2 regions of the Hymenobacter algoricola genome follow, and region 2 is predicted to be linked to the other one. Evidence: riboswitches for the same ligand, from Rfam matches in the RefSeq annotation. Region 2 holds a riboswitch; the other holds the start of a gene.

Region 1 (14,623 bases), on a different contig from region 2:
GATGAGCAAGTCGCTGCAACACACCGGTTCGGAGCTGAGCCGCATCCGGGCTGGCAAAGCGTCGCCGGCGATGCTGGAAAGCCTGCGGGTAGATTATTACGGCACGCCCACCGCCATTTCGCAGGTCGCCAACATCTCGACGCCCGACGCGCGGACCTTGTTCATCAAGCCCTGGGAGAAGAACATTATTGCGGAGGTGGTGAAGGCCATCAAAAACAGTGATTTGGGCCTGAATCCGCAGTCTGACGCCGAAGGGGTGCGCCTCAACATTCCGCCCATGACCCAGGAGCGCCGCAAGGAGCTGGTGAAGCAGGTAAAGAATGAGACGGAGCTGGGCAAGGTGCGCGTCCGCGGCATCCGCAAAGACGTGAACGAGTCGTTGCGCAAGCTGCTGAAAGACGGCGCCGCCGAAGACGCCGTCAAAGACGCCGAGGCCAAAGTCCAGAAAATCACCGACAGCTACATCAACAAGGTAGATGAGCTCATGAGCAAGAAGGAAACCGAGATAATGACCATCTGAGTTTCGCTTAGCGCAAGGCTTAATAAACAGCAAGCCCCGCCGTATCCGTACGGCGGGGCTTGCTGTTTATTAAGCCTTGCTGATAGTTCCGTTCAGAAAGCAGTGCTGGTAATGCAGATGATTTACTCGCGCCAGTAGCCTTCCAGGATGATTCGCGCCTCCACCGGCTCTGCCACCAGGTAGCGGATGGATTTACCGGCCCGCACACAGTCGCGGATAAACGTAGCCGAGATATCCAGCAGGGGGGCATCCACCACCCGCACGCCGGGGTGAGCATTTACATCGGTGGCATCCACGCCGGGCCGGGGATATACGTACACTTCATGCTCGGCCAGAATCCGGTCGGCCTGCTTCCAGCGGGGCAGGCCGGGCAGGTTGTCTTCCCCCATGAGCAGGACGAAGCGGTGGTCGGGATGCCGGCGGGCCAACTCATCGAGCGTGTCGATGGTGTAGCTGGGCTTGGGCATGTCAAACTCGATGTTCAGCGCCCGCAGGCGCTCGTTGTGGGCAATAGCCAGTTGCACCAGCTCGTAGCGCTTCTGCTCGGCCAGCATCTGCTGCCCCACCTTAAACGGGCTTTGCGGCGACACCACCAGCCATACCGCATCCAGATCGGTGTGCGTGGCCATAAAGTGCGCCAGAATCAGGTGGCCCGTATGGATAGGGTTGAAGGAGCCGAACAGCAGGCCGACCTTGGTAATGCGGGCGGCTTGGCTCACAGAATAGCGGGCTCGGCAGTAATGAAGTCGCGCACCAGCTTTTCGGCCTGGGCCGTGGCATGGTCGAGGTCGTCGTTGATGACCGTGATGTCGAAGCGGTCTTCAAACGTAAGCTCAAAGTTGGCTTTGTAGAGCCGGGCCGAGATACTGGCGGCCGAGTCGGTGGCCCGGGTGCGGAGGCGCTCCTCCAGAATTTCCAGGGAAGGAGGCTTGACAAAAACGGCCAGGGCGCGGTCTTTGTAAAACTCTTTGATACTGAGCCCGCCTTTCACATCCACATCAAGCACGGCGTGCTTACCGCTCTCCCAGATGCGCTCAATCTCATCTTTTAGCGTGCCATAGAAGGCTCCTTCGTATACTTCCTCCCATTCCACGAAAGAATCGTGGCGGATCTTCTCCTGGAATTCCTGAACGGAGATGAAGTAATAATCCTTTCCGTTGGCTTCCGTCCGGCCGCGCTTGTCGCGCGTACAGGCTGAAATAGAGAAGCTTAACTCCGGAATACGATCCAGTAGCCGGTGGACGATAGTAGTCTTGCCGGCACCGGAAGGAGCCGAAAAAGCGATGATTTTACCCTGCATGGGGTAAAATTAGGCCATTTCTGCTTGAAGGCGCGCTAAAATAGTTTGGGGCAGCGCCGCGGGGGCTCCCTTACGGCCTACTTTCTGGGAAAGAAAGTCGACGAAAATGCGCTGCTTATCGATGCTGTCGAAGCACGGGGAGCAGTCTTCCGCGTGGCTGGCGAAGTACGATTCGTCTTCAGCGCTGGGCTCCTGGCCCACAATGATTTGGTCGAGGATTGTGTTCACACGTTCACAGTCGGCGCCTTCCGGAGAGGGGGCGTTCTGGTTGGTTGATGTAGTAGCGGTGTTTTCCATAATCAGGCCGGGAGAGAGTTTTTTAGTCGTTGTCGTCCTCAACATCGGAGCCATCAGTATCGTTACCGTAGCCCATCGATTTTGCGTATTTTTCTAGTTTGTCCTTCAGAAAGTTGCGCGCCCGGTGCAGGCGGGAGCGGACCGTTCCGATGGGAATATCGAGCACTTTGGCCATTTCCTCGTAGGTAAACCCTTCCAGGTCGCAGAGGATAATGACGGTGCGAAAATCCACCGGCAGCGAGTTTAGGGCGCTGGCTACTTCGTCGCCGATAAGGTCGCGTACGGACTGCTGCCGCATATCCGAGGAGGTGCTGCCTGCGTCGCCGTCGGCTTCCACATCTTCGGTATTGTAGTAGCCCTCAATTTCGCTGTAATCAACTTTGGCCGGCTGCTTGCTTTTTTTCCGGAAGTCGTTGATGAACGAATTTTTCAGGATGCGGAACAGCCACGCTTTGGCGTTGGTTCCCTGCTCAAAGTACTCAAAGAAGCGGTAGGCTTTCAGATACGTCTCCTGGACGAGGTCATTGGCGTCGTCTTCATCAAGAGTAAGGCGGAAGGCAAAATTGTACAAAGAGTCGAGCACCGGCATCAGTTCAGCCTGAAACCGGCGGTCTTTTTCTTCTTTGCTCAACTTGGAAACCCGTTCGGGAGAGTCGCTCATGGACGCTGGAAATTGCGGCTACAGTTGGATGGAGAGTGGCAGCCGTGTAAACAAATGTACAGATTATACTAATCCGCTCAAGCAGGGTTTAGCCGGCCGATTTCAGCGCGGCGTTCGGTAGCTACTACGAGGAAGCCATAAAGAAACACAAACAGGTTGAATCCGATTTGTACTTCCAGGAGCGAATCGACGAGCATGGCGGTGCCCAGTATAAGCAGGAAATGCCATACGTACGGATTTCGGCGCTGCCTTGGTTGCGCCAGCGGCCCCAGCAGCGCCAGCAGCCACAGAAACAGCCCCGTTATTCCGCTGCTAACTAGGTAGTGCAGATACTGGTTATGAATCATTACCCGGTTGGCCGGCCGAATACCAAAATCCTGATATTCGTACTGCTCCATCATGGCGGCTTGGGCGTCGGCGGGGCCCACGCCGAGCCAGGGGTTGTTGCCGGCAATGGTGCGGGCCGTTTGCCAGGCGGCCAGCCGCTTGGCCAATGACAGGTCGTTGATGTCGTGGCCGTAGCGAAACTCGTTGTAGTCGTAAACCGTGGCACTCACGCGCTGCCGCACCGAGGCCAGCAGCTGGTAGGCCAGCACCGGCGCGGCCCCGAGCAGCAGCAGCAGGGCGGCCCCAAGCAGAAAACGGCGCTTTACCAGCAAAAAATAAACGACGTCGGCAAACAGCGCCACGTAGAGCACCAGCAGCCCGGTGCGGTACGCCAGTACGTGCAGCGTCAGGGCCGCTACTGCCGAGGCCGTTAGCAGCAGCCACCGCAGCCAGCCGGTGGTTGGGGCACCCCGGCTCAGCAGCAGGCCAAAACAGCAGGCCAGGGCCAGCATGATGCCAAAGTGAATGTGGAAGATACGGGTTACGGAAGGCAGGTTCTGGCCTACCCGCATCAGGTCGAGAGCGTGGGCCGGGTTCAGCAGGTAGCGGCCCATGGTGGCGGCGCCCAGCAGGGCCAGGCCAATGACGAACAGTGCGCCCACCCAGAACTGCTGCCGGCGGCTCAGCGGCACGGCCAGCGCAAAAGCCAGCGGCACCCCCAGCAGCGGCAGCAGGCGGTACAGCTCGTGCCGCCAGACGGCCCACTGCGACGTGTAGAAGCCACTCAGCAGCAGCAGCAGGTATAACAAGGCCAACTGCCAGGCGGCAGCATTGCGCAGCCAGGGTTTCAGCAGCTGCCGCACCTGCGGATTGGCCGCCGCCGCCAGCACGCCCACCACCGGGCTCAGCGCGACCAGCGCCCGGGACGCCAGCAGCCCCACCACGCCCGCCAGACACGCTAGCAGCAGCAAGTACTGGGAAAGGCGCCCGGCGGCGTAGGCTTGCCGGAACGAGCCAGCCGGCAGAAGTTGCCTCATAAACACGGATAAGAAGCGTAAGAAAGTCAGGATTGGGCGGATGGACAAGGCTGCCATGCCAAAACCCGGCTTAGTACCAGCGCCGGCTCAATGGCCCGGATACAGGTGCAGTCGGCCGGAGTCCGCCGGCAGTCGGAGCAGTCGGGCCGGTCGAAAACCAGATAATCGGCGTGGAGCCCCAGAGGCGCCCAACGGCCCGGGTGCGTGGGCCGCATGGGCGGATACAGGCCCAGCGCATAACGCCCCAGGGCCGCCGCCAAGTGCAGGGGCCCGGTACTATTGGCTACCAGGCCATCGGCGGCGGCAATGAAGGCCAGCAGCTGGGGCAGGGATAGTTTTCCGGTCAGGTCAGCGGCCAGCACTTCGGCGTGTTCGGCCAGCCAGGGACGCAGCTCCTCTCCTTCGGCGGCCGTGCCGGTGATAAACACGCGGTGGCCGGCCCGATGCAGCCCCTGGGCCAGAGTGCCGAAATGGTCGAGGCCCCATTCCCGGGCACTGCCGCGGCTGCGCGGGTGCAGAATCACGTTGAGCTGGCCGGGCTGCCGCGCCCGCAGCAGCAGCTGCCACTCGGTAGGCAGTGCCACGGTAGGCTGCAGACGAACCAGCGGCCTCAGGGCAGCCAGCGGCACCTCCACCCGCAGGCCCAACGGGGCCAGCAACTGCAGGTTCAGCTGGGCCTCGTGCAGGGGCGACTCCCGCCGGCTCAGAGCGACCAGCCGGTTGCAGGTCAGCCAGTGAATCCAGCGGTTGCGGGTGCCGATGCGCAGGGGGATGCCAGCCTGCTGGGCCAGCCGGGCCACCAGCTTGTTGGGAAACACGTGGATGACGGCATCGGCCTGCTGTGCGCGCAACACCTCCAGCCGGGCCGGGGCTGGCAGCAGCAGCAGCTCATCAAAATTCAGGAAGCCGTCAACCCAGGGGCAGGCATCGGCCACGGCCCGGGTGTAGGTGCGGCCCAGCAGAATGACCCGGCAGCCCGCAAACTGCTGCTTGAGCCACCCGCAGACCGGCAGGGTGAGTACCACGTCGCCGATGGCATCAGTGCGGCTGACCAGAAACGTTTTCATGCGGCGGAAGCAGGTGGCGCCGCCGGCAGGGTGCGCAGCTTGGCAAATTTCAGAAATACCCCCCAGGCCGAAATGCCGGCAATGCACAGCCCCGCAAAACCATCCAGCCAGCCCAGCCGGAAGAAATAGCCATGCACAAACTTCCAGAGCGGCTTCAGCAGCAGGTGAAACAGCGTGACGCGCCGCCGGCCGCGCAGGGCCAGCTCGGCGGCCGCAATGCTGGTGAAGCGGTTGAGCTGGCTCACGTGCTGCTCCACGGAATCGTACGAGTAGTGCAGCGCGTCGCCGGCCAGCGTGCCGATGGTCTGGCCCGGGACCAGCGCGTACCGTTCGTGCAGCAGCAGGCCCTGCCAGCTTCCCAGGCGCCGGTCGTAGAGGCGCAGCTTCCGGTCGGGGTACCAGCCCCCGTGCCGCACCCAGGTACCGCAGTAGTTGGTCAGGCGGGCCAGAGTGTAGCCCGCGTGCTGCCAGTCGGCCTTCGCGGCCCGGATGCTCTGCTGCAGCTCCGGGGTCAGCACCTCGTCGGCGTCGAGCTGGAGCACATAGTCGTGGCGGGCCTGGGCGGTGGCAAAGTTCTTCTGCTCGACGTAGCCTTCGAAAGCGTGCTGGACGACGCGGGCCCCGTACTGGCGGCAAATTTCCACCGTGCGGTCGGTGGAGCAGGAATCGACTACCAGCACTTCGTCGGCCACCGCGGCCACCGCGGCCAGGCAGCGGCCGATGTTGGCTTCCTCATTGAAGGTGATGACGACGACGGAAAGAGAAACCAAAGCGGAACTAGTGAGGATATTTCAGGAAACTTGTGGCCGGCAAATATCCACAATAGCCTGCTCTTGTCAGGCAGCGCCGCCTGCATTATTCTGCTTCTCTACGTTACGGCTGCCCCAATGCTCCTCACCCAGATTCACCCTTTGTTTCAGCCGCGCCACCTAGCCGGGACATCGATAGGCACGCTTGCGCTGGGCAGCGACTTATTCATCTGTCACTCCCATTACTACAATAGCGCCCTAGATGAATGGGCTGCGGGGCTGCTCGCAGGTGGGTTGGGCGTTATTACGCCTTTGTGGGCGTACAAAAAACGGTGGCTGCTCCGCTTCCTGTTGCCTGTATTTGCCATTGCTTTGCTTGCGGGCTGGTTTGTGTGCCTGACCAGCGCCAAAAGCCAGTACCTAAGCCGGCAGCTTGCCTTCGACGGGGTTATGGGCGGGGCCCGCGTAAGTGACTTCGAAATAAAAACGCGCAGAGGTTTCACCACGCAGTATATCGTATTTCCATACCAACACAACGCCTTGGTCTACTACCAGCGAGTCGCCAACGCGCGCAAGCTGCCTTTTGGCGACAGTCTATACGTTCGTTATTCAGCTTCCCACCCCGAAAACGTCGTGGTGACCGGGGCCCGCCGGCAAGGAGATTTCCGGCTGCAGCACCCATAAAAAAGCCCGCTCTGCGGGGCAGAACGGGCTTTTTTAGATAATCAACCAAGCCTAGTAGCGGTAGGCATCCGACTTGAACGGACCGGCCACATCGACGCCGATGTAGCTGGCCTGCTTAGGCTTCAGCTCGTCCAGCTCCACGCCGATTTTGGCGAGGTGCAGATGTGCCACCTTCTCGTCGAGGTGCTTGGGCAGGGTGTACACCTTGTTTTCGTAGTTGGCCGAGTTTTCCCACAGCTCCAGCTGCGCAAGCGTCTGGTTGGTGAAGGAGTTCGACATCACGAACGAGGGGTGGCCCGTCGCGCAGCCCAGGTTCACGAGGCGGCCCTCCGCGAGGATGATTACTTCCTTGCCGTCGATGTTGTAGATATCCACCTGCGGCTTCACCGTGTCTTTGGTGTGGCCGTAGTTGCCGTTCAGCCAGGCCATGTCGATTTCATCATCGAAGTGACCGATGTTGCAGACGATGGCCTTGTCCTTCAGGGCGCGGAACGACTCTTCGGTGATAATGTCGCAGTTGCCGGTAGCGGTTATCACGATGTCGGCTTCTTTGATGGCTGTAGCCATTTTCTTCACCGCGTAGCCATCCATTGCCGCCTGCAGCGCGCAGATCGGGTCAATTTCTGTCACGATAACCCGGGCACCGGCCCCGCTCAGCGAAGCGGCAGTACCTTTTCCGACGTCGCCGTAACCGGCTACTACGGCCACCTTGCCGGCCATCATCACGTCGGTAGCCCGGCGGATAGCGTCCACGGCCGACTCTTTGCAGCCGTACTTGTTGTCGAACTTCGATTTGGTAACCGAGTCGTTGATGTTGAAGGCGGGCATCAGCAGGGAGCCGTTTTTCACGCGGTCCAGCAGGCGCAGCACGCCGGTGGTGGTTTCTTCCGAGATACCCCGGATGCCGGCGGCCAGCTCGGGGAAGCGGTCCAGCACCATGTTGGTCAGGTCGCCACCGTCGTCGAGAATCATGTTCAGCGGCTCCCGGTCTTCGCCGAAGTACAGCGTCTGCTCGATGCACCAGTTGAACTCTTCCTCGTCCATACCTTTCCAGGCATATACAGGGATACCGGCAGCAGCAATGGCCGCGGCGGCATGATCCTGGGTCGAGAAGATGTTGCACGACGACCACGTCACGTCGGCGCCCAGGGCGATAAGCGTTTCGATGAGCACCGCCGTTTGAATGGTCATGTGCAGGCAGCCGGCAATGCGTGCGCCTTTCAGGGGCTGGGCAGCGCCAAATTCGTCGCGGAGGGCCATCAGACCGGGCATCTCAGCTTCGGCCAAACGGATTTCCTTGCGGCCCCATTCGGCCAGCGACATGTCTTTTACTTTGTACGGTACGTAGGCCGTGGTCTTGGTCTCAACCATGATGCAGGGGATGTTTTTCGGATCAACTACAAAGGTAACCAAAATGTTAGTGCCGTTTGACACAAACAGAAAGCCCGCTCCTTTATAGAGCGGGCTTTCTGTTTGTCAGGCTTGGGGTTAGCGCCAGTTAGTTGTTTTCGATAACCACGGCCTGCAGCCGCAGATTGGTGGCTACGCTGGTGCTTTTGATGCCCCGAACCAGGATGGTGTAGATCTTGCCGGCCGCGTAGGCCTTGGCACCGGTTGGATTGGTGCCAGTGCCGTCGCCCACCGATACTTCAACCATGCCGGTTGCACCCGCGCCGGTCGAGACGGCCAGATTATACGTGTTCGGCGTCAGCTCCGTGAAGGAGGATGCCGTACCAAAGCCCACGTTGGTGATAATTTCGGTGGTGCCGATAGTGGGGGCCGGCAACGACAGGTTCAGCGGCGAAGGCGCCGAGACACCCAGATGCACAATGCGAATTTTGGCTTTGCCGGCAGCGGGAGCCGTCAGGTCATCGACGACGGCCAGACCGGCAGCCGACCCCAGGTTGGCGTTGGGCGAGTAAGCAAAGAACGAGTAGTTCTTGTTCTTCTCGACGGCCAAAGTCTGGGTGACGCTCGTGGCGCCGCTGGTAGCATCATTGACTTTCAACGACTGCGCCCCCGCCACCACATTGACGTAGCTGCTGTTGGTGCCGTACGTGGCCTGCCCCAGCTCTTTGTTGTCGTTGGCCACTATTTTAACGGCCGCACTGGATGTAGGCGCCGCGTGCACCAGCATTATTTTGCCCTGGTCCGGCACCGGCGTTACCACTGGATCATCGTCATCGTTGCCACAACCCGTGAAGGCCAGAGCGGCAGGCACCGTGGCCAGCAGGAGTGCGCGGTTCAGAAAAGTTGCGAGATTTTTCATGGGAAAGAATGGAAAGGACAAAGTGAACTGCGCACAGAACGTAAGGGCTGCGGGTTTTGTTGGGTGGGGAAAGGAGTTTTTCCCGACGAATCACCCTATTGGCTCGATCAACGAATTATGATCCTGCTATATAGTCAATACCTTTACCGTTTAAACTGCCGCTTCATCCGCCCCGTTTCCACATCTATGCGTCGTCTTGCTTTTTTGTTGCTCCTGCTGTTGAGTTTTGGTATGGTTCAGGCCCAGCAGGCCCCGGTTGGTCCGCTTATCCGGCTCAGCCCCGAAGATGAGGACCGGCGGGAAAGCGGCCCGCAAAAAAATTTCTACTTCGCCACGGGCGACAAGTCCACTGCCCGCTACCAAAGCGCGGGATTCTTTGGCCAGCGGCTCCGGCCGTATCTGGCGGGCAACGCGGCGGCGCTATCCAGCCTGAACGCCTACCGCCGGCAGAAATGGCTCCTTTTGACCGAGCGCCTGGTGTTTGTCAGCGCCGTGAGTCTCTACAGCCAGCAAGTGCTGGCCAAGCCCAGCGAACAGCAGTATTTCAACAGCACCCAGAAGGTAGCTGTTGGTGTGGCCGCGTTCAGCCTGTTGTCGAACGTGCTCATTTCTTACCATACTAACGGTCATTTCCAACGGGCTGTCGGCGAGTACAATGCGGGGCTGTCGTCGGCCCGGGTGGGCATGGTCCAGCGCCTGACCCCATCAGCTGTGGGGCTGACGGCCGGCGCAAGCGGGCGCCCGCAGTTGGCTTTGAGCTGGAGCCTGCGCTAGACCAAGCGTGGCGTTTTTTCGTACGCTTACTTCATGGAATATCCCTTGCCGGCAGCGGCCCGGCAGTATGTTGCCGAGCATCTGCACGACGACCCCGCCAAACTGGCGCTCCAGGCCCGCCGCTACCCCGGCCTGCCCGTACCGGACCTGGTCCGCCAGATCCAGGCCCGCCAGAAAGCCCGCACCAAGCTTCCCGCCTGGGCCGACAACCCCGACCTTATTTTCCCGCCGGCCTTGTCGGTGGAGCAGGCTTCTTCTACCCGCACGGCCGCTTTCAAGGCCAGCCTGGTAAACGGGCAGCGCCTGGCCGACCTGACCGGGGGCTTCGGCGTGGATGCCTCGTGCTTTGCCAACCACATTCCGGAGGTGCATTACGTAGAGCGCGACCCGGCTTTGGTGGCCGTCGTGCGCTACAACCTGGCGCAGCTCGGCATCGGCAACGTGCACTGCCACGCCGGCGACGCCCTGCAGTTTCTGAAAAGCACCCCCGACACGTTTGACTGGATTTACCTGGACCCCGCCCGCCGCGACACGGCCGACCGTAAAATCTACCGGCTGCAGGACTGTGAGCCGGATGTGCTGCGCCTGCTGCCTTTGCTGCTGCACAAAGCCAACCGGGTGCTGCTCAAAACCTCGCCCATGCTCGATATTGAGCTGGCGCTGCAGGAACTCAAGCAGGTCCGCCGGCTGTGGGTGGTGGCCGTAGACAACGAATGCAAGGAAGTGCTGTACGAGCTGGGTCCCGAGCCGGCCGTGGATCCGGAGCGCTACACCGTCAACCTGCTCCGCAACGGGCAGCAGCAGGAGTTTCGGCTTAATAAAGCCCGCGAAACCCGGGCCGTAGCCCGCTACGCCGAGCCTCTGCCCCAGGGCTACCTCTACGAGCCCAACGTGGCCGTACTCAAGGCCGGCGGCTTTCGCAGCGTGGGCACCGCCTTCGAGCTGTTCAAGCTGCACCAGCACAGTCACCTGTATATGTCGGAAACGCTGCGCCCGGACTTTCCGGGGCGGATTTTCCGCATTCTGGCCGCCGAGAAATACGATAAGAAAACCCTGCGCGCCCACCTCGGGCCCGAAGCCCGGGCCCACGTCACGACCCGCAACTTCCCCGATACCGTAGCTGAATTCCGGCAGCACACCGGCATTCGCGAAGGCGGTGATATATATCTGTTTGCCACCACCGACCTGCGCGGCCGCCCGATTGTGGTGGTGTGCGAGAAAGTCTGATGCCCATTCCTTGCGCCGCATCAAGCGCCAGATAGGCGACACCTTTTCTCCCGGCAATGCCCGCTGCTTATTTAGCCGGACTAACCCAGGGACTGCCTTTTAGCCGGAAGCGCCAGGGCAAAGCGGCGTCGAGGCCGGCGTAGTCGATGCCAACGCGGGGACTGGCGACCAGCCGCTCGTCGGGCATCCGTTCTGCGTGATCTTCTATCCAGATCAGGTCCCCGCTGACATCGGTGCCGTAGTGCTTAGTGGTGATTCCCAAGGCTTGGGTGAGCAGGCCCGGGCCCGCAGTCAGGTTGCGGGCCGGTGCCGGCAGGCCGCGGCGCAGCAGCATTTCCGCCACGCCCTCGGTGGGCTCGAGGCCCCGGATCAGGACGGCATCGGCCTTGCCGGCTTCGTTGGTGATGATGTTGAACAGGGTGTAGCGGCCATAAATCAGGTAGCAGTAGGCGATGCCGCCGGCTTCGTACATCACCTTGGTCCGGTTGGTGAAGCGGCCCAGGTGGGAGTGGCAAGCCTGGTCGCCGATGTGGGCGTAGGCCTCCGTCTCGACGATGCGGCCGCCGGTGAGCACGCCGTCGATGCGGGTAAACAGGTATTTGCCGACTAGCTCGCGGGCAATCCGGACAACGTCGGGGCGCTGGTAAAAGGCGGTGGGGAGCTTCATTTGGTACTGGACGGTTTGTGCGGCCGGATAGCCGGCGGGGTACTCATGCAGGGCATTTGACGGGCCAAGGCCCGCTTATGTACGGAAAGCCCGGCTAAAAGCTTACCCCCGGCTGGCGGGCTGCGGGCGTTTTTTTTTAGCCGTACAACCCGGCAAACAGGCTGCATATCTGCCAGGCAACCCCTATCTTTGCTTTCGTTATAGGTGGCCGGACCCCAATTGGGGGGCGAGGCTGAAAAGGGAATCCGGTTTAATTCCGGAGCTGTCCCCGCAACTGTACGCTTCGAGTATTTGGTGGGCCCATCCCCCAGCCACTGTTTCTGAGAGGGAGTCGTTGCCAGCCGCAACGACGCCGGAGAAATGGGAAGGCGGCCCACCGGAAGCAAGCCAGGAGACCTGCCCATAACTTTTAGTGTTCAGCGCTTTCGGGAGAAAGGCGGAGAATGATGGCAGTGGCTGCTTTCGGGCGGCCGGATTTCCCTGTTTTCGGCCTCGGCTTCGCGGCAGTTGTCTTCGGACCAACCACCGGGAGGTTTTGAACTGAATTTTCCTAAACCGGAAATTTAGTTCGGATGATGTATACCCTTCAGTTTACGTGGCGCTCTGGCGGGCTCCTCCTCAGCGCGCTGCTGCTGAGCCTGGCCGGCCCGCCGGCCCGGGCCCAGACGATGCCCGCACCCCTGCCGGCCCAGCAATTGCCCGCCGTGCGGGTGCAGGGCGCGCCGCCCGGCCGCTTCGCCGTGGGCAGCCGCGTCACGACCCTGGATTCGGTGGCCCTGGCCCTGCACCGCAGCGGTACCCTGGCCGATGTGCTGGCCAGCCGCACCCCACTCTATATCAAGAACTACGGTCCCGGCCAGCTGTCTTCCATTTCCATCCGCGGCACTTCGGCCCGCCACGCGGCCGTGCTCTGGAATGGCTTCAACATCAACCTGCCTTCCCTCGGCGAAGCTGACTTTGCTTTGTTGCCGACCTCGGCCAACACCCAGGTGGCGGTGCAGAGCGGGCCGGCCGGCGGCACCTACGGCTCGGCGGCCGTGGGCGGCACCGTGCTGCTGTCGTCGCCGGTGCAGTGGAACGCGGGGGCGCACGTGGCGGGGCAGAGTGAGCTGGGCAGCTTCGGGTACCGGGCGCACAGTCTGGAGGGCCGCTTCAGCAGCGCGCGGCTGGCGGTGCGCACGGCAGCCTCCTGGCGCACGGCCCAAAACGACTTTCGCTACACCGTGCGCGAAGCCCGCGGGCTGGTGCAGCACCGCCAGGAAAACGCCGCCTTGCGCCAGTGGAGCCTGACCCAGGACCTGACCCTGCGTACCGGCCGCCACGCCGAGTGGAACGCCGCCGCCTGGCTCACCGACGCCGACCGGCAGATTCAGCCCTCCACGGGCTCGGCCAACACCCACGCCCAGGAGCGCGACAAAAGCCGCCGCCTGCTGGCCGGCTACCACCATACCACCGACCGGCACGAGTCAAGGGTGCGGGTGGCCTGGTTCGAGGATATTCTGAACTACCGCTCCGACGACGTGGCCAGCACTTCGCGCGTGCAGACCACCCAGGCCCAGGCCGAGCACACTTTCCACTTCCGGCCCAACGTCAGTCTGCGCGTGGGGGCCGAAGCCCAGCATTTCGCCGGCAAAGTCGACATCTACCAGGTGCAGGAAAACCGCTACGCCGGCTTCGCCCTGTTCCGGCTCGACCCGACCCCGAGGCTGCACCTCACGGCCAACCTGCGTCAGGCCGTGCTGCCCGGACGACGCGCGCCGCTGGCTCCTACTGCGGGCGCCGAGTGGCAGCTCTGGCAGACTCCGGCCCAGCAGCTGACCCTGAAAGGCAGCGCCTCGCGCAGCTACCGGGCCCCGACCCTGAACGAGCGGTACTGGCGCACCGGCAACCCCGACCTTGCCCCGGAGCAGGGCTATGGGTACGAAGCCGGCCTGCAGCACGCCTGGCAGCCCGCAGCCCTGACCCTGACCACCGAGCTGACTGCGTACCGGCAGCTGGTCAACGACTGGGTGCAGTGGATACCCAACAGCCGGCAGCAGTACTCGCCGCGCAACCTGCGGCAGGTGCAGACGCAAGGCCTGGAGCTGAGTACGCAGCTCGGGTGGCGCCACCAGCGCTATGCGGGGCAGATGCGGGCTTCCTACGCTTTCAGCCAGGCCCAAAAGCGCAGTGGCTACGCCGCCGACCCCGACCCGGCCGGCCGGCAGCTGCCCTACGTGCCCCTGCACGCCGCCACCTTCAGCACCGACCATACCTGGGCCCGCTGGCAGCTGAACACCACGCTCACCTATACCGGCCCCCGCTTTACCGATGCCTCGGCCACCAGCTTCCTGCCCGGCTTTCTGCTGCTCAACACCTCCGTGGGCCGCACCCTCAAAGTAGCGGACACCTATTCGCTGACGTTGCTGGCCCAGGGCTACAACCTCACCAACCGCGTGTATCACAGCTACGAGTACCGCGCCATGCCGCTGCGCTCGGGCAGCGTAAGTCTGCGCCTGGCCTGGCACTAACCCGACTTTTCACTTTCCATCTTTCTTATTTTTCATGACTTCCCCTTCCCGCCTTTTCACCTTTTTCAAGCAGCTGGTGCTCACCGGCGCCGGCGCCGCGGCCCTGCTAAGCTGCTCCGACGACACCATCGACGGTCCGGCTTTCAACATCCTCAAGAACGGCAGTAACGTGTTTGTGCTCAATGAGGGCAAATACGGCACGCCTAACGGCGCCGTGTCGTACTTCCAGAAGGCCAACAGCACCGTGGCCGACCTGAACATCTTCCAGACCGTGAACAGCCGGGAGCTGGGCGACGTGGTGCAGTCGATGACGGTGATCAACGGGCAGGGCTACATCGTGGCCAACAACAGCAAGAAGGTGGAAGTGGTCAACATGACCACTTTCCAGACCGTGGCCACCATCACCGGCCTGGAGCAGCCGCGCTACGTGGTGGCCGTGGCCGCCAACAAGGCGTACGTGAGCGAGTGGATCAACTTCAGCAGCCCGAAAGGCCGCATTGCCGTCATTGACCTGGGCACGAACACCATCACCAA
Region 2 (14,623 bases):
GGCCGAGCTCAGGTTGAGCAGCTGGGCCAGCTGGAGCTTGTAGAAAGCCACCTGGTTCTGGGCCGTAATCACGTTCAGCTCGTCGGAAGCCTGCTGGGCCTGGCTGTCGAGCAGGTTGCTTTCGGCCACGCTGCCGGCTTTGAGCAGCTTCTGGGTGCGGCTGACCTGCTGCTGGCTGCTGTTCACGCGCGTTTCGTTGGCCCGCACGATTTCCTGGGCCAGCACCAGCTGCAGGTAGGAGGAGGCTACGTTCAGGGCAATATCGTTTTTCGACTTCTCGATGTCGTTCAGGCCGGCCTCGTAGTCGAGCACGTTGCGCTTGATGGTATTGCGCAGCTGAAAGCCCGAAAACAGCGTCACCTGGGAGTTCAGGGAGAAGTTATTGGTCCGGATGGTCTGGTCCTGAAACTGGAAGGTCAGCGGGTCGACGCTGGTGCCGTAGTTCCAGTTCTGGGTGGCGTTGGCGCTGGCCGAGGGCAGCAGGGCCGCCCGGCTCTGGCGCAGCACGGCATCCGTGTTCAGGTTGGTGAGCTGCTGCTGGCGGATGGTCAGGTTGTTCTGCAGGGCTACGTCTACGGCCCGGCGCAGGGTGTAGGGGCCACTGGGCGCGGCAGCGGGCAGCGTCCCGGCCGGCGGCTGGGCGGGCGTGGACTGCGGCTGCTGGGCCGCGACGGGCAGGGCCGCAGCGCCTGCTAACAATGCCCCGACCCCGGCGGCAGCCAGGCGGGAAAGCGAAGTACGGGTTGGTTTCATAGCCGGTCAGGTCGTCTCAGGCACCTAGTCAATGTTCGGAATATAGGTCACGCGCTGCACCCAGCTGAGCTGGCGCAGGTAATCGAGGGTAATGGCGCGCAGGCCCGAGTCCATCTCGATAAACTGCCGGGCCGCGTCATTCTTGCCCTTGCGGCTCACAAACATCGTGGCGATGTTGCAGTCGTCGTGGGCAATGACGGAGGCAATAAAGGCAATGGAGCCGGTGCGGTCGTCGGCGTCAATAATAAGCGTGTGCAGGGAAGCGGAAAAGTCGGACGGAAAGCCATCGACTTCCACAATGCGAATCACGCCCCCGCCCCGGCTTTGCCCGATGACCTCCACGCTGTGGCCGTTGCGCTCGTCGCGCAGCTGCAGGCGGATGGTGTTCGGGTGCATGGTGCTGGCGTTGCCCACGCTCTGAAACACGTATTGCAGGCCGGCCTCCTTGGCGTAGTCGAAGGCCTCGCGGATGCGCTTGTCGTCGGTGGCCATGCCCAGCAGGCCGGCCACGATGGCGCGGTCGGAGCCGTGGCCCTCGTAGGTGCGGGCAAAGGAATTGTAGAAGGTGATGGTGGCATGCGTGGGCAAGGAGCCCAGAATGCGGATAGCGGCGCTGGCAATGCGGACTACCCCGGCGGTGTGCGAGGAGCTGGGCCCAATCATCACTGGCCCGATCATATCAAAAATACTGCTTTTCTCAGCCATAGGACGGGCTAAAAGTAGGGGTTTCGGGCGGGAAAGCAACCGGAGCCCGGAGTTTGTCCGACCGGGGCCGAACCAGGCCCTGGGCCCACTGTGCCCAAAGATGCGCTCCGCCCCCGAAGAGTTGCCTGGACCTGGCGCATTCGGCGGCTTTTTCGTTCTTTGTATCCACTCCCACCCCACTCCCACCCCTTTCCTTCTCCCATGCCCGCCACCCAGGACGAATTCTCGCCCGCCGTATTTGAGCAGCTCCGCCGACTTCAGCAGAAGTATGCCGCTGATGGTCAGGACCTGGCTGCTTACCTCGAAGGCCTGTACCACGCCGACTACGTCAACTACTGGGACTACATCGAGCTCGACACGCTGCTGAGCCTGCAGCGCCCGCTCACGCTGATTCCCGACGAGCGGATCTTTATCATGTACCACCAGATTACGGAGCTCTACTTCAAGCTCTGCCTGTGCGAGTACGAGCAGATCGGGCAGCTGACGGCACCCACCGTGGGCGAGCTGGCCCTGCGCGTGGGCCGCATCAACCGCTACTTCGAGAACCTGATCAACTCGTTCGACGTGATGGTGGACGGCATGGACAAGCAGCAGTTTCTGCAGTTCCGCATGGCCCTGATGCCCGCCTCGGGCTTTCAGAGCGTGCAGTACCGCATGATTGAAATTGCCAGCACCGACCTGAGCAACCTGCTCAACCAGGAAAAGCGCCGCCTGCTGGGCGACGCCGCCGCCCACGACGAGCTGATGGGCTGCATCTACTGGAAAGCCGGCGCCACCATCGAGGAAACCGGCGCCAAGGCCCTGACGCTGGTGCAGTTCGAGGAAAAGTACAGCCAGCACCTGACCGACCACGCCGCCGCCTACCACGACACGAACGTGTGGAGCACCGTGCAGCGCCTGTCGGCCGAGGACCGGCAGCACCCGCGCCTGCTGCGCGCCCTCAAGCAGCTCGACGTGAACGTGAACGTGAACTGGCCCCTGATGCACTACAAGTCGGCGGTGCGCTACCTGGAGCGCGACCCGACGGCCCTGGCCGCTACCGGGGGCACCAACTGGAAAAAGTACCTGCCTCCCAAGTTCCAGCGCCGCATCTTCTACCCCCAGCTCTGGACCGAGCAGGACCTGGAAGAATGGGGCAAGGGCTGGGTGGAAAGCATTCTGGAAGAGGCGCGGGCGGTAACGCCGGTCAACCACTGAGGGGTCCGCATGATCCGCAAAACCAGAACCTGGCTTGAGCGGTACGGCCGCTACCTGCTGGGGGCCCTGAGCCTATTGCTTGTCAGCAGCGGAATGATGGGGCAGTTGCGCGGTATCCACTCAGTTCCGGGCAAAAACGGCACGCTCAATCCGGTCTGGCTGCTTTACGTTTGCGGGGCGCTGCTGGGGTCCATCCTGCTTTTCCATCGGCCTTCCCGGAAATCGAAGCCGGTTAAGAAGTATCCCCGGCGGCTTCGATAAGCGCTTTCCTGGTCCCTGAAAGCAGTGTGGCCGCTGTTCCTTGCCTGGTAGCAAAGGAACGGCGGCCACTTTTTTCGGCCCTTCTGAAAGACAGCGCTGGAAGCTATTTCACCATAAAGTCGGCCTGGGAGTTTTCCCACATCAGGCTCACCTTACCGGCCTTATCGGCTGTGATGGTGAACTGCTCGACCGGCGCGGCCGTCTTTTTGGCTTTTACCTTCACGCGCAGCGCGTCCTGCTTGGCGTCGTACTCGTAGGCGCCCCACTGATTGGCGGTCTTGTTGAAGACGATGGTCCACTCGGTGGCGCCGGGAATGGCGAACAGGGCGTACTTGCCGGCGGGCAGCGCCTGGCCTTCAATTTTCACGGGCTTGTCCACGGTGAAGGTGGTGGCTTCGTTGGCCCCGGTGCGCCACACGGCGTTGTAGGGCACCAGCCCGCCGAACACCTTGCGGCCCTTCATGGCCGGGCGGCTGTAGTCGATGGTCACCGTGGCCCCACCTACCATGGCCGTGGCCGTAGCCGGCGGGCTCGGGCGCTTCGATTTGTCTTCGGGCATCTTCTGGCCCTGGGCGTAGGCGGAGCCGGTCAGCAGCAGCAGGGCGGCCAGCAGGAAGTGGGAAGCAGCGTTTCGCATGGGTAGTGGGGAAGTGAGGGAGAATGGTTGGCCTGAAAAGAAGGAACGGCCGGATTTGTTTGTCCGGCCTCCGGCCAGATGACGCCGCCTGCGCCCCAGACGTTGCACGCGCCCTACATCGACAGCGGCTCGTCGTCGAGGCGGGAGGTGCGCTTCGTGTCGGGCATGCGCAGGTACACGATCAGGGAAATGGCCGCGCAGGCCGTCACGTACCAGTAGTACCAGCTTTCCACGCCGTGGTCTTTGGCCTGCAGGGCCACGTACTCGGCCGAGCCGCCGAACAACGCCACCGTCAGCGCGTAGGGCAGCCCCACGCCCAGGGCCCGGATTTCGGTCGGAAACAGCTCGGCCTTCACAATGGCGTTGATGGCGGTGTAGCCGCTGACGATAACCAGCCCGATGAGCAGCAGCCCGAAGGCCGTCCAGGCGTCGTGGGTGCGGCCCAGCAGCGTGAGCAGCGGCACCGTGGCCAGCGTGGCGCCCACCCCGAAAAACAGCAGCACCGGCCGCCGCCCCACCCGGTCGGACAGCGCCCCGAGCAGCGGCTGCAAGACGACGGTGACGGCCAGGGCCCCGAAGGAAATCAGCGTGGCGTCGGCCTTGCTGAAGCCGGAGGTGTTGACCAGAAACTTCTGGGCATAGTTGGTGAAGGTGTAAAAGGCAATGGTGCCGCCCAGCGTCATGCCCACCACGGTGAAGACCTCGCGCGGGTAGCGCCGCAGCACGGCCAGCTTGCCCGCCGGCTTTTCCGAGCCGGCCGCTACCGGGCGCTGCTGCTCGAAAGCGTCGGTTTCGGCCATGCTGCGCCGCAGGTACAGGGCCGAAACCGCGGCCGCCGCGCCAATCACGAACGGTACCCGCCAGCCCCAGGCGTACATCTGCCCGGGGCTGAGCACCCGCTGCAGGCCCAGCTGTACCAGCAAGGCCAGCAGCTGCCCGGCAATGAGCGTCACGTACTGGAAGCTGGAGTAGAAGCCCCGGTTTTTGGCGTCGGCCATTTCGCTGAGGTAGGTCGCCGAGGTGCCGTACTCGCCGCCCACGCTCAGCCCCTGGGCCAGCCGCGCCACCACCAGCAGGATGGGGGCCGCCACGCCGATGCGCTGGTACGAGGGCGTGAGGGCAATGAGCAGGGAACCCGCGCACATCAGCAGCACCGACAGCAGCAGGGCCGCCTTGCGCCCGTGCCGGTCGGCGTACACGCCCATCAGCCAGCCGCCCAGGGGCCGCATCAGAAAGCCCACGGCGAAGATGGCGGCCGTGTTGAGCAGCTGGGCCGTGAGGTTGCCCTTGGGGAAGAACGCGGGGGCAAAATACAGGGCAAAGGCCGAGTACACGTACCAGTCGTACCATTCCACCAGGTTGCCCACCGAGCCGCTGAAGATGGAGCGCAGCCGCGCGGCAGACGACAGATCGGGGACAGTACGGGAGGCGGGCATCGCGGGGGGCGGATAAAGACGAAAGAGGCCGGCTTCGGCCGAGGCGGGGCACTATAGGCAGTCGGCTGCCCCGGCGCGGGTTTAAACCAGCCGGCCGCAAACTACGTATTCGCTCAGCAGTCGGCCGATAGTGGCTGCCTCCGGTGGGGCCTTGGCCGCAAAACCGGCCGAAAACCGCCCGCCAAGCTGAACCAGTTAAACCATCTTTTCGGTTCAGTCCTCCACCATCGCCCTCTTCTCTTTCGATCATGGATCAGAAGCCCACCCCCGCCATCAACGCTCGTTTGGAACAATCCTTTAAAGAAGCCGACCTGGCGCGGGAAGACCTGGCGGACTCCATCGCCCGGTCGGTGGCCACCAACTGCGACCTGCTCCACCACGGCCTGGTCAGTGCCAAGGGGCTGGAGGTAACCACCGAAATGTACCGGGAGATGCTCGGCAAGCTGCTGCGCCACAGCTCGGGGGAAGTGCGGGCCCAGGTGCTGGCTTCGTTCAACCAGTCGATGGAGGCGTTCTGGCCCCGCAAAAACAGCCCCGGCCCTTCCCGGAGTGCCCCCGACCCGGCGGAGCTGGCAGAGTAGCCCCGCGCCCACCCAGCCGCCCCGCCCCGCGCCCACGCTTCCTTCGTTACGGATCAAGCCCCTTACCCGACCCGCGGCAAGGGGCTTTTGCATGGAACCCGGCCCGGGGCCCCGCCAGCCGCGCAAAACCGCTACCTTCGCCGCCGTTGTCCTTTGCTGGATTTTATTCATCAGACGACGGAAGGTGGGCGGGTAATTCCGCCCCGAACAGGGAACCGGGTGCAAATCCCGGACAGACGCGCTACTGTAAGTAACGACTTTGTTTTCCCCCACAGCAACCCATTGTCCCGCTTCCGGCGGGATGAGAAGGGCGGGGAAGATGTTACGAGTCAGGAGACCTGCCTTCCGTCTTATTGGTAAGGCTGCCTTCGCGAAATGAGGCCTTTATCGGGTGCTGGTGCACGGTTTCTGCCTTTTCCGGCCCGCGGCAGTGCGGCCGGGCCGGGCTCGTCGTGCGGCCGGACGATTCCCGTTATTGCTCAGTTCGCGGGGCTTTCCGAAATCCGGCAAGGGCGTATTGCTTCCCTTCCTTTTTCCGCCTCTCATGAGCCTCGACGAGAAAATTGCCCGCGCCGAAACCCGCATCTTCAAAGCCGTATTTCCCAACACCACCAACCACTACGACACGCTCTTCGGCGGCGCCACGCTGCACATGATGGATGAGGTGGCCTTCATCTGCGCCACCCGCTTCAGCCGCCTGAAGATGGTCACCGTCTCCTCCGACAAGGTCGACTTCACCCACCCCATACCCGGCGGCACGCTCGTCGAGCTGATCGGCAACGTGGTGCGCGTGGGCAACACCAGCCTGCAGGTGCGCGTGGATCTGTTCGTGGAGCAGATGTACTCCGAGGAGCGCACCAAGGCCGTAACCGGCCTGTTCACCTTCGTCGCCATCGACGCCGACAAGCGCCCGGTGAAGATTCTGGCGGAGTAGGAGAATGGCAGCGTAACAGGCACAACGTCAGGCTTGATCTGGCGTCTGCGCAGCCGAAGTATCTCGCGGGCTGACTTCTGGTTGGTACTCTAAGCCCCCTATCTTTTGGAGAAGGGGTTGGGGGGGAGATGCCGCCCGCCGTATCTTTGCCCTTTCCCCCATTCACTGCCCCGGTTTAAAGGCTCGAAACCTTTCGCCTTATGTCCAAGAGAGAAATTGAGGTGCTGCTGCCGCCCGAAGTAGCCTACGACGAGTTTGCCCGCTACCGCGCCCTGCTGGAAGCCACGGGCCTGGAGCCCGGCGAGGCCGACTTCGTGCACCTGCGCAAGCGCAGCATCGACGCCCGCGGCCGCCAGCCGCTGGTGCGCCTGCGGGCCGACATCTGGCTCAGCCGTCCCCCGGCCGATACGTTCGGACCCTGGTTTCAGTACCCCGACGTGAGCCGGGCCCGCCGCTCGGTGCTCATCGTGGGCGCGGGGCCGGCGGGGCTGTTTGCGGCGCTGCGCTGCATCGAGCTGGGCCTGAAACCCATTGTGCTGGAGCGCGGCAAGGACGTGCGCACCCGCCGCCGCGACCTGGCCGCCCTCAATAAGGAGCACGTGGTGAACCCGGATTCCAACTACTGCTTCGGCGAGGGCGGGGCGGGCACCTATTCCGACGGCAAGCTCTACACCCGGGCCACCAAGCGCGGCGACATTCAGCGCATCCTGCGCCTGCTGGTGCAGCACGGCGCCACCCCCGATATTCTCGTCGATGCCCACCCCCACATCGGCACCAACAAGCTGCCCTCCGTGGTGGCCGCCCTGCGGGAAAGTATTCTGGCGGCCGGCGGCGAAGTGCGCTTCGATACGCGGGTGGACGACCTGATTCTGGCGCAGAACCACCTGCGCGGGGTAGTCACGGCCCGTGGCGAGACCCTGGAAGCCGACGCCGTGATTCTGGCCACCGGCCACTCAGCCCGCGACATCTACGAGCTGCTGCACCGGCGCGGGGTGCGCATCGAGGCCAAGCCCTTCGCCCTGGGCGTGCGCGTGGAGCACCCCCAGCAGCTCATCGATCAGGCCCAGTACCGTTTGCAGGACCGCGGGCCGCTGCCGGCGGCTTCCTACGCGCTGGTGCACCAAACCCAGTGGCAGGGCCGGCAGCGGGGCGTATTTTCGTTCTGCATGTGTCCCGGCGGCTTTATCGTGCCGGCCGCCACGGCCCCGGGCGAGGTGGTAGTGAACGGCATGAGCCCCAGCCGCCGCGACTCCCGCTTCGCCAACTCGGGCATCGTGACGGCCATTGAACTCGAAGACCTGGACCTGGCCCAGTACGGCGAGCTGGCGGGGCTGCGCCTGCAGCAGCAAATCGAGCAGCGGGCCTGCGCCCTGGCCGGCGCCACCCAGCGCGCCCCGGCCCAGCTTCTCGGCGACTTTCTCAAGGGCACCCGCTCGGCCGAGCTGCTCGAAACTTCCTACCAGCCGGGGCTGGTATCGGTGGATATGGAGCAGGTGCTGGGCGCGGGCCTGGCCGACCGCCTGCGCCAGGGCTTCCGCGACTTCGGCCGCAAGATTCCCGGCTACGCCACCAACGCGGCCCAGATTGTGGGCGTGGAAAGCCGCACTTCGGCCCCCGTACGCATCCCCCGCGACCGGGACACGCTCCAGCACCCCGAAATCCGGGGCCTGTTTCCCTGCGGCGAAGGCGCCGGCTTTGCCGGCGGCATCGTGTCGGCGGCCATGGACGGAGAGCGGTGCGCCGAAGCGGTGCTGGCCCGCTTGTAGTTTTTGGTGAGTGGTTTTTGGTTTTTGGCCGCAGTCTTTCGTTTAAACAACTGACTTGTGGTTGCGGCGGCACCAAATCCTCCGCTCCCCCGGGCCAAAAACTAAAAACGACTACCTAAAAACCACCATGAAAAAGACCTTAGTTCTCGGGGCCAGCGACAATCCGGCCCGCTATTCTTTCCGGGCCGTGCACCAGCTCCGGCAGCACGGCCACGAGGTGGTGCCCGTGGGCATCCGCAAGGGCCAGGTGGCCGGCCTCGCCATTCACACCGACCGGCCCCCGGAGGCCGACATCGATACCGTCACGCTCTACGTGGGCCCGCAAAATCAGCCTGCCTGGTACGACTACATTCTGGACCTGAACCCGAAGCGCATCATCTTCAACCCCGGCACCGAAAATGCCGAGCTGGAAAAGCTGGCCCAGCAGCGCGGCATCCGCACCGAGGAAGCCTGCACGCTGGTGATGCTGTCCATTGGCAACTATTAGGCTTCAAGGCCCCGTTTACCCGTCTCTGCGCGCAGCGCGCAGCAATCCGTCCGCTAAAGTGTGAACAGCTCCTTTCTTATAAAAGCCCCCGCGTAGCGCATACGTCGGGGCTTTTTGCTTTAGCAGGCTTGCTTTTTTGCTCCGGACGGATTGCTTCGCGCTGCTCGCAACGAGAACGAGTGTTAACTGCTATTTTTAACTTTCCCTGCCCCCCAGGCAACCCATCGGCTTACCGTAGTATCTACCCTGCCAAACCGCCGTCTATCGTTTGATCCTATCCTTACTTCCGTGACTGAAACCGAACTCATCGTCGCGTGCCGCCAGGGCAGTGTCCGGGCCCAGAAGCAGCTCTACGAGCAGTTTGCGGGCATGATGTTCGGCGTGTGCCTGCGCTACCTGCGCCACCGCGAAGATGCCGAGGAAGTGATGCTGGGCGGTTTTGCCAAAGTGTTCCGGGCCCTGGACTCGTACCGGCACGAGGGCAGCTTCGAAGGCTGGATTCGCCGCATCATGGTCAACGAGGCCCTGGGCCAGCTGCGGCGCAAGGAGCCCATGCACCTGGCCATCGACGATTCGCACCTCGAGCTGGCCGTAACGCCGGCCGAAGCCGAAAGCCAGCTCAACGCGGCCGACATGCTGGCCGTACTGGCTCAGCTGCCCGCCGGGTACCGCACCGTTTTCAACCTGTACGCCCTGGAGGGCTTTTCCCACGCCGAAATTGCCGAGATGCTGGGTATTTCGGAAGGCACCTCCAAATCTCAGCTCAGTAAAGCCCGCGCCATGCTCCAGCGCCGCCTCGCGGTAGCCAACCTGAGCGCCACTCCCACCACCGAACCGAAAGAATACTATGCAACCGGAAGATATTGATAAGCTGTTTCGCGACCAGCTGCGCGACCATGCTCCCGCCCCGCCGGCTTACCTCTGGACCCAGCTCGAAGCTGAGCTGCAGCCCGCCAGGAAGCGGCCGGCCATGTGGCTCTACGCCGCGGCCGCCGTGGTGGCCCTGCTCCTGGTAGCCGGCGGCTCCTGGCTGTGGCCGACGCCCGGCGCCGGCACCCTGGAAGGCACGCTGGCCACTGCAACAAAAACGCCGGCAGCCCGGAAAGACGGCTCCGTCGCGATAAGAGCGCCTTTTTCCGAAAAACCTTCCGCTGCCCAGGCAACCCCGTCCGGCCAGACTCCATCTACCCTCCCAGAAGCCAATCGGGCTGAACCACTGGTAGCGGCCACCTCGCCCCAGGCCCCGGCAACCGCCGCAACCCCGGCCGCGCCCCGGCCCGCAGCAGTAGCCCGGCCGCAGGATGACTTGGCACCCAGCCGCCATCCGGTAGCTGGCACCACGGTAGCGCCCCGGACGCGCCGCCAGCCGGCGGCGCCGCAACCAGCCCCGGCTCCGGTCTATGCCTCAGCTCCCACGGCGCGTCCGGAACGCCCGGTGGCGGAGGCCCGGGCTGCCCAGGCGCTGCCGAAGCCCGAAGCGGCCACGGCGCTGGTAACGCCGGCCCCGACGGGTACCATTGAAGTAGAAGTACGCCGGGGCCTGCCCGCCCAGGCTCTGGCCCTGGCGGACGCGCCGGACCAGCCACAGTCCCGCCTGGTAGGGCGCCTGCTGCGCAAAGCCGGTACGGTGGCGCTGCGCGAAGTGCGCGAAAAAGTGGATTTGCCGGTGGTCACGCTCAACGTGCTGAACCACTCGCTTTCGACCAAAGACATTCAACTCTAAGCTTTTCAACCCCCTCGTCATGAAACGTCTCTCTTCGCTGCTGGCAGCTCTGCTGCTGACAGTTCTGGCCGCGCCTTGCGCCACGCAGGCCGCCTCCCGCCCCACCAACGACGACACCATCCTGGTTAAGCTGCCCAACAAGGCCACGATGACCCTGGTGACCAAGAACAAGGCCCAGCTCAAGGAGCTGCGCACCTACCACCTCGACTCGCTGATGATTCTGCTCGACAGCTACATCAGCCAGGCCGACGCGGCCAGCAAGAATGCCGACAACAAGGCCGTCACGATGGAGTTCTACCCCGCCAAGGACCACCCCGGCACCAACGCCCCCGAGGAAGTGCGCATTACGGTGCGGGCCGAGGACACCCAGGCAGGCACCGGCAAAACCACCACGAAGGTGGGCCGCTACATTACCGTATCGGTGGATGACGATGAAAAGGACGCCAACGACAACGACGATATCAACATCACCATCGGCGGCAAAAACAAGGGCGGCAGCGACTCGCTGCGGGCCGAAAAAAGCCGGCGCAAGCGCCAGGAGTACGCCAACAAGGTGGTGCACAGCAACGTCAACCTCGACCTGGGCCTCAACACGCTCATCAACCGCAGCCCCTGGAAGGATGCCAGCGGCGTCGACCAGGACTTCGACCTGAAGCCCACCGGCTCCCGCTACGTCAGCCTCAACTACCTCTACGAAATCCGCGTGGGCGGCAAAGCCAGCCCCCTGCACCTGATCATGGGTCCCGAGCTGTCGTTCAACAACTACATGTTTGACAAGAACCGCCGCCTTTTCGCCACCGACACCCGCACCGACATCCTGCGGGAGCCCACGCTGAGCCTGGAGAAAAGCAAGCTGTCGGTTACCACCCTCAACCTGCCCGTGCTGGCCAACCTGAACTTCAAGGACAAAAAGGGCCACAGCATGTTCAGCCTCTCGGCCGGCGGCTACGCGGGCTACCGCCTGAGCAGCCACACCAAGATCAAGTACGAAAGCGAGGGCAACACCCGCAAAGACAAGGACCGCAGCTCCTACAACCTGGAAGACTTCCAGTACGGCCTGCAGGGCGGCATCGGCGTGCGCGGCATCGACCTGTTCGTGAAGTACGGCCTGAACGACCTGTTCAAGGACAACCGCGGCCCCCAGGGCCAGACCGTCAGCTTTGGCATCTCGATATAAGCGCCGCTGCGCGCACTCCCGAAAAGGCCCGGCAGAACGTTCTGCCGGGCCTTTTTTGGGGCCTGTCTCGTTCTGGCCGGCCGCTCCTCTGGTCTGGTAGTCTACAGCGCCCGGTGAAAGTTGTCGAGCAGAATGGCGGCCGACACGGCCACGTTGAGGCTTTCGGCCCCGCCGGCCCCGGGAATGTAGAGCCGCTGGGTGAGGCGGGCCAGCACCTCCGGCCGCGGCCCGTGCGACTCGCTGCCCATGATGAGCACGCCGCCGGGCTGCAGGCTGAGGCGGTGCACGTTGTCGCCTTCGAGGTGGGCGCCGTAGCGGGGCAGCGCGGGCGGCAGCGTATCGAGCCACTCGGGCAGCTCGCGCTGCCAGACGGCGACCCGGGTGAAGGAGCCCATGGTGGCGGCAATGGTTTTGGGCGCCCAGGGGTCGGCGCAGGTATCGGAGCACACCACGCCCTGCAGGCCGTACCAGTCGGCCAGGCGGATGAGGGTGCCCAGGTTGCCCGGGTCGCGCACCTGGTCCAGGGCCAGCAGCAGCCGGGTGGGGGCCGGCTGCAGCGGCGTTTCCGCAGGCAGGCGGGCAATGGCCAGGGCGGTGGTATTGTTGGCCAGAGTGCCCAGCTGGGTTAATTCCTCCTCCGTTACAATTTCAACCGGTACTTTCGCCGGGAGCGGCGGGATTTTTGCCGCAAACTCAGCCGTCAGGAACACGCGTTCCGTTAGAAGTGCGGAACTTAGCAGCTCCTGTACGCTTTTGCCGCCTTCCACCAGGAAAGCGCCGTGCCGAAGCCGGTATTTCTTCAGGTGCAGCGCGTGCACATATTTCGCTACTGCTTTTGAAACCATATTCGTTGTTGCCTAAAGCCCGGCACCGGGCCATTTCTATTCTCCGATTACCCGCGGCGCTTACCGGGGCGCTGCTGCTGCTGCTGGGGGGCTGCTCGCCGCTGAAGCTGCTGGAGCCCCGGCAGAAGCTGCTCAGCCGCATCCGCCTCGAGGGCGTGAAGCAGGCCGATGCCGAGCGCATTGCCGCCCTCTACCAGCAGCAGCCCAACACCCGGGTTCCGCTGCCAAAGCTAGCAATCTACCAGCTGGGACGCACTTTTTATGACGACGGGCGGCTCAAGCTCAAGCTGGCCCGCATCCAGAGCGAGTTTGATGAGCGCCTGCAGGCCGCCCGGCCCGACTCGGTGAAGGTGGGCCGGCTGCTGGTGCGGCGCGAAAAGCGTACCAGCCGCCTCCAGCGCGCCCTCGACAAGGGCAACGCCGTGATGCGCCTGGGCGAGCCGCCGGTGATTTACGACTCGGCCCTGACGCGCAAGACGGTGGAGCAGATCGGCACCTTCCTCAAGTCGAAGGGCTTCTTCCGCAGCTCCGTGTCGGCCACTGATACCGTGGCCGACCAGCGCTTCTCGCTCGGCCGCCTGCTGAGCGGGCCCGACACGGTGCACAACCGCCGCGTGACGGTCACCTACCGCGTCACCGAGAACCAGCCTTTCAAGTATTCGCAGCTTGATTTTGACATTGCTGACTCGGCCATTGCCCGCCGCGTCATTGCCAGCCAGCCGGCCTCGCTGCTGCACGTGGGCGACCAGTACGACGAGGAGGTTATCGGCAACGAGCGGAGCCGGCTGGAGACGCTGCTCAAGAACCAGGGCTACTTCGACTTCCGCCAGCAGTACGTGACGCTGGAAGCCGACACCAGCTTTGCCCCCGCCACCGTGCGGCTGCGCACCATCATTACCGACCCCGGCCCGGGGCGGCGGCACTACCAGTACGTTATTCGCCGGGTGCGCTTCATTGCCGACGCCGGCATCACCCGCTTCGGACAGGCCCGCGACACGCTGGTGCAGGACTCCGTCTACTATTTGGCCTACAAGCACCTGATCAGCCCCAAGACCCTGGACCGCAAGCTCACCGTGCGCCCCGGCGACCTCTACAGCCTGACCAGCACCCAGCTCACCCAGCGCCAGCTCAGCAACCTCGACGTGTTTCGCTTTAACACGGTCAACTACCTGCGGGTGCGCAACTCCCCTTCGGCCACCGACACCACCCTGCGTCAGCTCGACGCAACCATCAATGCCTCGCCGGCCAAGAAATATCAGGAAACCAGCGAGGCCGGCGCGACTTACGTGGCCCGCCTGGCCGGGCCTTTCGCCAACGAGCGGCTGAAAATCCGCAACGTGTTCGGGGGGGCCGAAACCCTGGAGTTTGGCGTCCGGCTGGGCTTTGAAGGCCAGTACACCAGCACGCTGGTCAACAACGAGGTCCAGACTCAGCCCGTGTACACCACCCAGATTGGGGCCAACGCCAACCTGGTGCTGCCCCAGTTTCTGGTGCCCTGGCGCACCAACCGGTTTCTGACCCAGTACAACCCGCGCACCCGCATCAACGCGGCCTACACCTACGTGATCCGGCCCGAGTACATCCGCACCAACCTGGAGGCCACCTACGACTACATCTGGCAGCGCTCCGCCTTTCACCAGTACGTGCTGACCCCGATTGACCTGAGCCTGGTCAACACGCCCTACGTGAACCCCACGTTCCGGCGCAAGCTGGATTCGCTGGCCCAGCTGGGCTCTCCGCTCAACCAGAGCTTCAAGCAGCAGTTTGTGCCCAGCTTCAACGCCACCTCGCTCTACAACTCCAACGACTTCAACCAGACCCGCAACGCCTACTACCTGCGGCTGTTTGCCGAACTCGGGGGCCTGACCAAGGGCCTGTACCAAAAGGCGCTGGAGCAAAACCTGGAGCTGCGAGTCTACAACTTCGCCAAGTTCAACTCCGACTACCGGCGCTACTATAAGCTGGGGCCCAAGTCCTACCTGGCCTACCGGCTGAACGCGGGCATCGTGAGTGCGCTGTCGACCAGCGAAGATGAGCTAATCGACCCCGTGAAAGGCACCAAAACCACCGTCCAGCGCTACGTTGTGCCCTACGATAAGTACGTGTTTGCCGGCGGCAGCT

The links. A riboswitch is a leader RNA that binds a small molecule or an ion and turns the genes downstream of it on or off. The one in region 2 is predicted to bind cobalamin.
Region 1: another riboswitch for cobalamin. It lies ahead of ABD842_RS16945 (TonB-dependent receptor); the one in region 2 lies ahead of ABD842_RS12595 (acyl-CoA thioesterase).

The regions. Positions count from the first base shown of each region.
Region 1 covers NZ_BAABDH010000105.1:62,453-77,075, forward strand. Annotated here, with positions in the region: gene frr (ribosome recycling factor) at 1-520, shown strand, start outside; gene nadD (nicotinate (nicotinamide) nucleotide adenylyltransferase) at 643-1,239, opposite strand; gene gmk (guanylate kinase) at 1,236-1,820, opposite strand; gene ABD842_RS16890 (hypothetical protein) at 1,830-2,117, opposite strand; gene ABD842_RS16895 (sigma-70 family RNA polymerase sigma factor) at 2,140-2,778, opposite strand; gene ABD842_RS16900 (O-antigen ligase family protein) at 2,856-4,142, opposite strand; gene ABD842_RS16905 (glycosyltransferase family 9 protein) at 4,169-5,209, opposite strand; gene ABD842_RS16910 (glycosyltransferase family 2 protein) at 5,206-5,979, opposite strand; gene ABD842_RS16915 (DUF3592 domain-containing protein) at 6,097-6,642, shown strand; gene ahcY (adenosylhomocysteinase) at 6,694-8,013, opposite strand; gene ABD842_RS16925 (DUF4397 domain-containing protein) at 8,141-8,911, opposite strand; gene ABD842_RS16930 (hypothetical protein) at 9,029-9,685, shown strand; gene ABD842_RS16935 (class I SAM-dependent methyltransferase) at 9,719-10,912, shown strand; gene ABD842_RS16940 (DNA-3-methyladenine glycosylase) at 10,980-11,579, opposite strand; cobalamin riboswitch at 11,765-11,997, shown strand; gene ABD842_RS16945 (TonB-dependent receptor) at 12,152-14,089, shown strand; gene ABD842_RS16950 (DUF5074 domain-containing protein) at 14,124-14,623, shown strand, end outside.
Region 2 covers NZ_BAABDH010000041.1:25,093-39,715, reverse strand. Annotated here, with positions in the region: gene ABD842_RS12630 (TolC family protein) at 1-753, opposite strand, end outside; gene sdaAB (L-serine ammonia-lyase, iron-sulfur-dependent subunit beta) at 778-1,458, opposite strand; gene ABD842_RS12620 (tryptophan 2,3-dioxygenase family protein) at 1,660-2,655, shown strand; gene ABD842_RS12615 (hypothetical protein) at 2,665-2,916, shown strand; gene ABD842_RS12610 (DUF2911 domain-containing protein) at 3,020-3,553, opposite strand; gene ABD842_RS12605 (MFS transporter) at 3,667-4,989, opposite strand; gene ABD842_RS12600 (hypothetical protein) at 5,238-5,570, shown strand; cobalamin riboswitch at 5,736-5,930, shown strand; gene ABD842_RS12595 (acyl-CoA thioesterase) at 6,115-6,504, shown strand; gene ABD842_RS12590 (NAD(P)/FAD-dependent oxidoreductase) at 6,705-8,270, shown strand; gene ABD842_RS12585 (CoA-binding protein) at 8,398-8,757, shown strand; gene ABD842_RS12580 (RNA polymerase sigma factor) at 9,046-9,624, shown strand; gene ABD842_RS12575 (hypothetical protein) at 9,605-10,480, shown strand; gene ABD842_RS12570 (porin family protein) at 10,500-11,657, shown strand; gene ABD842_RS12565 (TrmH family RNA methyltransferase) at 11,759-12,502, opposite strand; gene tamL (translocation and assembly module lipoprotein TamL) at 12,511-14,623, shown strand, end outside.